2 regions of the Parashewanella tropica genome follow, and region 2 is predicted to be linked to the other one. Evidence: riboswitches for the same ligand, from Rfam matches in the RefSeq annotation. Region 2 holds a riboswitch; the other holds the start of a gene.
The links. Region 2 has a riboswitch for thiamine pyrophosphate ahead of thiC (phosphomethylpyrimidine synthase ThiC). Riboswitches for the same ligand answer to the same signal wherever they lie in the genome.
Positions count from the first base shown of each region.

Region 1: it holds a riboswitch for thiamine pyrophosphate, as region 2 does, so the genes downstream of both, E2H97_RS06665 (TonB-dependent receptor) here and thiC (phosphomethylpyrimidine synthase ThiC) in region 2, are expected to answer to the same signal.

Region 1 covers NZ_CP037951.1:1,563,689-1,568,128, reverse strand. The annotation lists gene E2H97_RS06675 (TonB-dependent receptor plug domain-containing protein) at 1-531, shown strand, start outside; gene E2H97_RS06670 (DUF3360 family protein) at 824-2,353, shown strand; TPP riboswitch at 2,520-2,624, shown strand; gene E2H97_RS06665 (TonB-dependent receptor) at 2,724-4,440, shown strand, end outside.
Region 2 covers NZ_CP037951.1:2,265,449-2,269,888, reverse strand. The annotation lists gene E2H97_RS09990 (AraC family transcriptional regulator ligand-binding domain-containing protein) at 1-895, shown strand, start outside; gene E2H97_RS09985 (ankyrin repeat domain-containing protein) at 922-2,112, opposite strand; TPP riboswitch at 2,379-2,497, shown strand; gene thiC (phosphomethylpyrimidine synthase ThiC) at 2,624-4,440, shown strand, end outside.

The DNA.
Region 1 (4,440 bases), 700 kb from region 2:
AACTCTGTAGCGCAAAACCTTTCATTTAAAAAGGTAAGCGGTATTGATTTAGAAGGTGGTTACACTTATGAAATGGACGCTCTAGGTGAGCTTTCTTTCAAAACTAAAGCGACCTACTTGCTTAAATCAGAAAGCCAAATTGATGCAGCTTCTCCTGTTGATGATGACATCGATGACGGCGGTATTGCTCGACTAAAAGGTAGCTTCGTTACAGCTTGGAATTATCAAGATTTCACAACAACTCTTGGTATGTTCTACACTGCAAGACACCATGGTGCAAGCTATAAGTCAGTAAAAGCTAACTCTAAGAACTTTGATGAAAAGGCTAATGAAGTAGCTTCATACGTTAAGTGGAACTTCACTTCGATTTACAACGTTTCTGACGATGTTCAAATCAAAGCAGGTATCTTGAACCTATTTGATAAAGGTCCTAACTTTGACCCAACATTATCAAGCTGGCCACACTATGAGCGTTCGCTATTCAACGCTCGCGGACGTGAATGGTTTGTAGAAACTGAAGTTAAATTCTAATATTTAACGAATATTCAAAAGCGACTTCAATGAAGTCGCTTTTTTCTTTCCAATAACAAAACTGTAATTTCACATCCAGCACTCAACTTATTTAGAACTATCAATTAAGCTCTCGATTTTGTTACCAAGATCTCAATTTTTTCCATTCAATCTTTTAAGCTGTGATTTCAGTACTGATGCCGCACCACATCTTCTGTTACTATCCCCAATAGGTAAATTGGTAATACCAATTTAGATTTAAACTCTCTTCAAGAGACTGTCTCAGTTTGACCATCTGGGAGCGATACTATTTATGTCAGAAAATAAAATGAATGATCAAAACTTGGACAATGCAAGCTATCAAGAACTGCATCGACCTGCTTCTGAATTCGAATCCAGAAGCGACTATTTAGAACACGAGCTTCAAATTATGAAGCCACGCCGTTGGGGGCTTAATTTACCCGGGCGTGACTTTCGATTTGAATGGGAAGATCTTGTACCAGCCATAGCGGGTACTATCGGTATTACCGTAATGTATTCTGCTGTAATGGCGGCTTGGGCAGCGGGTTTAACGGAGAAATGGCCTCATGTTAATTTAGGTGCAGATTTCGCGATTCAAGTAATGCGCGTCGAAATGTTGATTCCAGCGTTACTATTTTGCGTACTAAGTTCTGGCTTTATCAACCCTAGAGCTAACCTTGGCGGCAATCATGGCCCAATGATCCCTCTTATTGGCACAATTGCTCTTGCTGGTGCTCACCCTCTTGCTCTCGCCATTCTTATTGGTGTATTTGGTTTGATCCTCAGTTGGCTAAAAGGAGGTTCCCGACTCGTAAACCTCACCAGTAGTGGTGTTGCCGGTGGTTTACTCGTTTATTTAGGGTTTATGGGAGCCAAAGGTCAAATCACTTCATTATTTGACTGGTCTGCTGGGCTTCAAGCTAAACATGCTCTCGACTATTCATTATCATATGTTGCGTTTGTTATCTTACTTATCAACGTGGTGCTTTATGCCTTCCTAGCAAAAATTGAAAAGCGTTGGTTAGCGATTCCTCTTTGCTCAATTACGGCAATTATCGTTGCTTTTGGTTTAGGTGCAGGGTTAGATTTACAATTTGTAACCGCTCCAGGTCTTCCAAACTTAAACCCTGTTTATTGGTGGGGCTCAACTGAAACAGGTTGGCAGCTAGGCTTACCTAATGTTGAACACTTTATTGCTTCTTTACCATTTGCGATTTTAGCTGTAGCCATGTGGTCGCCTGACTTTTTGGGGCACCGTATTTTCCAAGAGCTGAACTACCCTAAAGGTACAGATAAAGTGCTCATGGACGTTGACGATACCATGACCACTTGTTCTCTTCGTCAGATTGTTGGTACAGCTGTTGGTGGTGGTAACATCACTTCGTCTTGGGGAACTTATATGATCCCTGCTGCGATTGCCAAACGCCCTATTCCAGCTGGAGCAATCTTACTTGGCTTGCTTTGTATTGTAGTCGCGATACTTGGCTATCCTATGGATGTTGCGGTTTGGCGACCAGTAATGTCAATTGCTTTACTTGTTGGTGTATTCTTACCACTACTTGAAGCTGGCTTGCAAATGGTTAAAGACAGCGTCAGCAGTCAAGCTGCTGGCATTTGTATTTTTGCGGCGTTTGTTGCTAACCCAGTGTTAGCATGGGCACTAACCATGCTTTTAGATAACAATGGATTGATTGGTGATAAAGAAAGACCAAAACAACTTTCATTTGCCGACCGTGTTGTTATTCCAACTCTAGCTTTTGTGATTTGCCTTGCAGCTATGCTTGCAGTTGGCATGATTAAAGGTATCCCAGCTATCATTTAATCTTATTGAGCGGTTTTCGGTTGATACCTGAAAGCCGCTTTCCCTTCTAGACATCACTCATTTCAACCAAAACCGTACAATTGCTCACAATTAAACCAATAAAGCTATTTTAATTCATATTTTCGCAACATTTGTCTCATTTTTTATTTTAATTTCCTATATAATTGCCGCCGCCGAGGGGTGTTTGCAGATAAAAGTCTGTGAACTGAGATCAAACCCTTAGAACCTGATCCGGCTTATACCGGCGTAGGAATGGGCTAAATGGCTTTTTAATGCCATGAAAAAATGTCATGACATTCTGTCGTGAACATTTTATTCGCACTTTCATAGCGCTTACCGAATGCCGGATCTCAGATTATTTTGAGGTCCCATGTTAAACCAAGCTTTAAAACAAAAATTATCTCCACTTGCACTGATCATTTCTGCAGCTGTTTGTGGACAAGCTATTGCTGAAACCAAGCAGAATGACGATATCGAAGTTATCAAAGTAACCGCTGATTTCCGCCAACACGACTTACTTACCTTACCAGCTAGTGCAACCATCATTGATGCTAAACAATTAGAAGATGAAGGCGATCAGCACTTTGAAGACGTACTGAATTCTATCGCCAATTTTAACTGGTCTGGTGCGACTTCTCGCCCACGTTACTTCCAAATTCGTGGTGTTGGTGAGCAAGAAGATTATAAAGGTGCTCCGAACTCATCAGTAGGTTATGTCATTGATGATATCGACTTATCTGGTTTAGGCATGGTTTCTAGCATGTACGACCTACAGCAAGTTGAAGTACTTCGTGGCCCTCAAGGTACTCGCTACGGTGCAAATGCACTTGCTGGTCTTATTTACCTAAAAAGTAATGACCCTAGCGATGTTTTTGAACACGGTGCTGAAGTATCAGTAGGTAATGACGATTTACGTACTTTCAGTGGTTTTAGCTCTGGCCCTATTTCTGATTCAGTGCTTTATCGTGTTTCTATTCAGCAACATAATCAAAACGGTTTTAGAAAAAACACCTTCTTAAACCGTGACGATACCAACAAGCGTGATGAATTCTCTGGCAGAATGAAACTACGTTGGTTAATCAACGATGGCACGACTGCTGACTTAACCGTTTTACATGCCAATTTCGACAATGGTTATGACGCTTGGACATTAAATAACAACGGCTTTAAAACCTTAAGTGACAAACCGGGTAAAGACAGCCAACGCACCACAGGTTCAAGCCTTAAAATAAGCCATACTGGTGCTGATGACTTTAACATTACGTCAATTACCTCTTTTTCAGAGAGTAAACATCTACACGCTTATGACAGTGATTGGGCAAACCCTAAATACTGGGAAAGCCGTAAATGTGGTGATAAGCCATGTGAATACAATGCGATTTGGAGCAAAACCGGCAATCGTAAAACTCTGTCACAAGAGTTCCGTTTAACTCCAAAAGAATCGGGACGTATCTTCGCTGGCTCGACTGATTGGTTGGTGGGTGTTTACGCCATGAACCTCAAAGAAGACAACAGTCAATTCGATGTTTATAACGGTGACCGTGGTGGCATCGATTCAGATTATGAAGCGACAAACTATGCTGTTTTCGGTCAATTAGATACTGATTTGGGTAATGGCTATAGCTTATCCAATGGCCTTCGTTTTGAGCGTCGTAATAGCGACTACACAGACAGTAAAAAAGAGGCTTTCTCACCATCTGAAAATATGTGGGGTGGCCATATCTCACTAAGCAAAACGCTTTCTAAGCAACACAGCACTTACATTCGAATTGCTCGTGGCTATAAAGCTGGTGGCTTTAATATGAGCTTGCCAAAAGGCTTTGAAGATAAAAAGCAGTTCGACACTGAAGTGCTATATAACTACGAGCTAGGTTTCAAATCTCGTTGGTTGGATAATTCTCTAAGCACTAATGTTGCGTTGTTCTACATGGATAGACAAGATCAGCAAGTTTCTGCATCACAACAAGATCCTGACCGTCCAGATCGCTTTATCCTTTATACAGAGAATGCGGGTAACTCAAGCAACTATGGTCTAGAGGTTGATGCTAAATGGCAAGCAACGGATAACCTAGAGGTTTATGCAAGCT
Region 2 (4,440 bases):
AGGAATTTTTTTAGCTGATTTTAGACAAACGGAAAAGCTGTTATCGCCACAACAGTTCAATCAGTTAATCCATAACGCTAAAAAGCTGTGGAAAGGAGATGATTTACCTTTCCTACTCGGGCAATTTTGGTTAGCAGAACAATCTCAAGAACTCGCTTCTGGGCTCATTTCGGCAAATGATGCAACTCAGGCATTTTCTTTTTGGCATCAATTTAAGTGGCTTACTCATCCTTGGCTGCAATTATCATTTTTAGAGACAGAAGATTACTGGCATATAATATTCAGTCTTGATAATGGTGGGCATCAACATCAAGTTTTTTTGTATGAAAACCTGTTTGCTAATTTGCAATCGGTTTATAAGCAAATGACCAAGAAACAACTTATCGCACAATATAGCTTCCCTTATGCACAGCCACAACAATTGGCTTATTATCATAAATATTTTGGACAAAATCTTGAGTTTTCAGCGCCTGTTTGTCGAATGTCAATTTGTAAAACAGAGATTCAGCCACTTCAATCACAGGCTAACCATTATTCATCAAAGAGGCTCATCCATCGAGGTACTTATAAGAGCTTAAAGCTTCAACCTTATCGAATTGGGCTAGAAGGATTTATTCGTAAGCGCTTAAAAAGTAAAAAAATCAGCCTTGATGAAATGGCTAAGCAGTTAAATTTAAGTCCTGCCTCTTTAAAAAGAAGGTTGAAAGAGTGTCAAACAAGTTATCAAGTGTTGCAGGATGAAGCTCAATTGATTAATGCCTTAATCGCATTGTCGAAACTTGAACCCAATGATGTAGCTAAAAAAATGGATTATCAAGATAGTAGTAACTTCCGTCGCTCTTTTAAGCGTTGGACAGGCGCATTACCGCAAAGCTATCGATTATGGTTGGCTTAGAGGTCATATTCGCTCTCTATGGGTATTTATGTTTCATCTCCTTTTGTAATGTCCTCATGCTTTGATATGACACTTCTTGTATCATAATTATTTTTTATGCAAACATATGTCTCTTCATCACTCTCACCATCTGGTGTATATAATTCTTCGTTTGGGAGAACGCAAACCCTCGCTGTATATAGCACTTGTGAAGAATTGACATGTGTTATGCGCTTCGGCACCAATCTTGGTATTTGAAAGTGTTGCCAATAAGGGCGCACTACTGTTGCAAGCCTATTTTTTTTATCTCCAAAAAACCAAAACGGTAATGCTCTGGTAATTTCCTCCCAATTTTTATACACGCTGAGGGTTTGAGGACAGCAGCTGAGAATTGCACCTACCGTACTTATGAGTCCTTTTCGCATTGCAATGGTCAAAGGAGTTCCTCGTGGTTCTGCGCTAGAGTGACTTTGGAGGGCAATTAGTCTCTCTGCTTGTAGGTTTAGCCCATTAAATTCTTCATTAAAGCCAAGTAGAGTTGATAATAATCCTGCATGATCTCTATTTATAACGTAATGAAATATGGAAGTACCATTCTCATTTATGAAAAATGGGTTCATGCCATTCTGAAGCATAAGGTACAGCACTTTCTGGCTATTAGGATACTGCTCAATCATGCTGGCAATAAAATCTTTTGAACTTCTTACGGGATAATTTAAATCAACACCTCTTTCAATTTGAGTTTGTATCAAATCCCATTTTCCATCTTTGACTAGAGAGCTCAGTTCTAAAGTGGCTCGTTGTTGCTGTGGTAACTGGTGAAATATGGAGCAGATTTGCGAGGTTTCTTCATCGCTAATAGGAAGTGAAGGACGAAAGTGTGCTCGTACTATGTATCTAAATTTATCATCAGGTTTTGGTTCAACTATAGTTCGATTAAAAGAAGAGATTGAAGAGGTTACAATAAATGTTGGTTTACGAGATAACACATGTGGAATTTCTGAAACGTCTGCAACAGCAAAAAATTTAGCTAAATACGGTTGATGATTAGGATCGCTTTTATCAATGAGTACTGTAAATACGACTTCGTTACCAGACTCTGTAGTAAATGAAACACAACAAGTATCCGTTTCTTCAATAAATGAAAACATTGATAACGCCGGAGTAGTAAAAGCGTTACCCAGTCTAAATAGATATTTTGTCGGTGCTACTTGAGCTTGTACCTCAGAGGAAGCCATTTTCATCCCTTTTAAGCGGTAAGGGCTTAATGCATTACATCTTTTGTATCATATAATGTGTTTAAAATTTCTAAAGTTAAATGAATAAAAGTTCACAAAGTAGAGTATTAAAAACATCATTTGAGAAAGGCTGCATGAAAATTTTGCAGAGACTCACGTTTTCATCTTCAATTGTTGTTGCTAATGAATTTAAATTGTGAATATACTAATTGCGCTCAAACTTCTGAAGCCTTCAGGCTTTTGAGCCACTACCAATTGATATTGGTAAACACTTGTCGGAGTGCCTAAATGGCTGAGATCGCACTTTCCATATTGGAATAAAAAAGCGGGATCCGTTGAACCTGATTGGGTTAAGACCTACGAAGGAAACAAGAAAAATTGAATTAAAGGATTAACACACACTCTCAATAGGAGTGTATTCTTTACTATTCACTTTTCCAGTCAATATATCAGACCTCATTGGACACCAGACAAGCAAACTCAAAGAATTACAACTATTGTGAGATTGCTTATGAGCACCAACACTCGAAACGAAAGCCTTCATTCAGAAGGTCATTTTGAAAACAGTAACAAACAACCGCAAACCCGTCGTGAACGCCGCGAATACGCAGAGCAGTACATCAACAACTTAAGACCAGAGCAATTTCCCAACTCTGAAAAAATCTATGTAGAAGGTAGCCGTCCTGACATTCAGGTAGGGATGCGTCGAATTTACCAAACCGATACAGTTTTAGGCGGCACTAAAGATGACCCTATCACTGAGCCAAATCCTCCGATTGATGTTTACGATTGTACTGGTCCATATTCAGACTTTGATTATGAAATCAACGTTCATAAAGGGCTAAAGCAAGTAAGAAAAGGCTGGATTGAAGAACGTGAAGATACCGAGTTATTACCAAAAGTATCTTCCGAATACACTCAGCAGCGACTTGCTGATGATGGCTTGGACCACATACGTTTTGAAGATTTACCAACTCCGCGTAAAGCGAAGAAAGGTAAGTGTGTTACCCAAATGCACTACGCTCGCCAAGGCATTATCACGCCTGAAATGGAATACGTTGCCATACGCGAAAACATGGGACGTGCAGAATTAGCAAAAACTGAGCTAGGTAAACGTGATAAAGGCGAAAGCTTTGGTGCAATCATGGAGCCAATTACTCCAGAGTTTGTTCGTTCAGAAGTTGCACGTGGCCGTGCCGTCATTCCATCAAACATTAACCACCCAGAAGCTGAACCTATGATCATGGGTCGTAACTTCTTGGTGAAAGTGAACTCAAACATTGGTAATTCGGCGGTAACTTCTTCAATTGAAGAAGAAGTTGAGAAGATGATTTGGTCAGTAAAGTGGGGGGCCGATACTCTGATGGATCTGTCTACAGGTCGTTATATTCATGAAACTCGTGAATGGCTGGTTCGTAACTGTCCAGTGCCTGTAGGTACAGTACCGATTTACCAAGCGCTTGAAAAAGTAAATGGGGTTGCTGAAGACCTTACTTGGGAAGTGTTCCGCGATACGCTGATTGAACAAGCTGAGCAAGGTGTCGATTACTTCACGATTCACGCAGGTGTATTACTGCGCTATGTACCTATGACGGCTAAACGAGTAACAGGCATTGTTTCTCGTGGTGGTTCTATCATGGCGAAATGGTGCTTGAGTCATCATAAAGAAAGTTTCTTATATACTCATTGGCGTGAGATCTGTGAAATTTGTGCTGAATATGACGTGTCGCTTTCAATTGGTGATGGTATGCGTCCGGGGTCGATTGCTGATGCCAATGATGAAGCTCAGTTTGCTGAGTTAGAAACCCAAGGTGAATTGACCAAGATTGCATGGGAATATGACGTGCAAGTATTCATCGAAGGTCCTGGTCATGTGCCAATGCACAAGATCAAAGAGAACATGGAAAAGCAGCTTAAACACTGTGATGAAGCGCCTTTCTATACCCTTGGTTGTCAAGTAACAGATATTGCACCGGGTTATGATCACTTTACATCCGCAATGGGGGGAGCGCAAATCGGTTGGTACGGTGTGGCAATTCTTTGCTATGTCACGCCAAAAGAACACTTAGGCTTACCGAACAAAGAAGACGTAAAGCAAGGCATGATTGCCTACAAGATCGCGGCACATGCGGCTGACGTTGCAAAAGGGCACCCAACTGCGCAGATCCGTGATAATGCTCTGTCTAAAGCACGTTTTGAATTCCGTTGGGAAGATCAAATTAACCTTGGTCTAGATCCTGATACAGCCAAGGCATATCACGATGAAACACTGCCACAAGAATCGGCAAAAGTGGCTCATTTCTGTTCAATGTGTGGTCCTAAATTTTG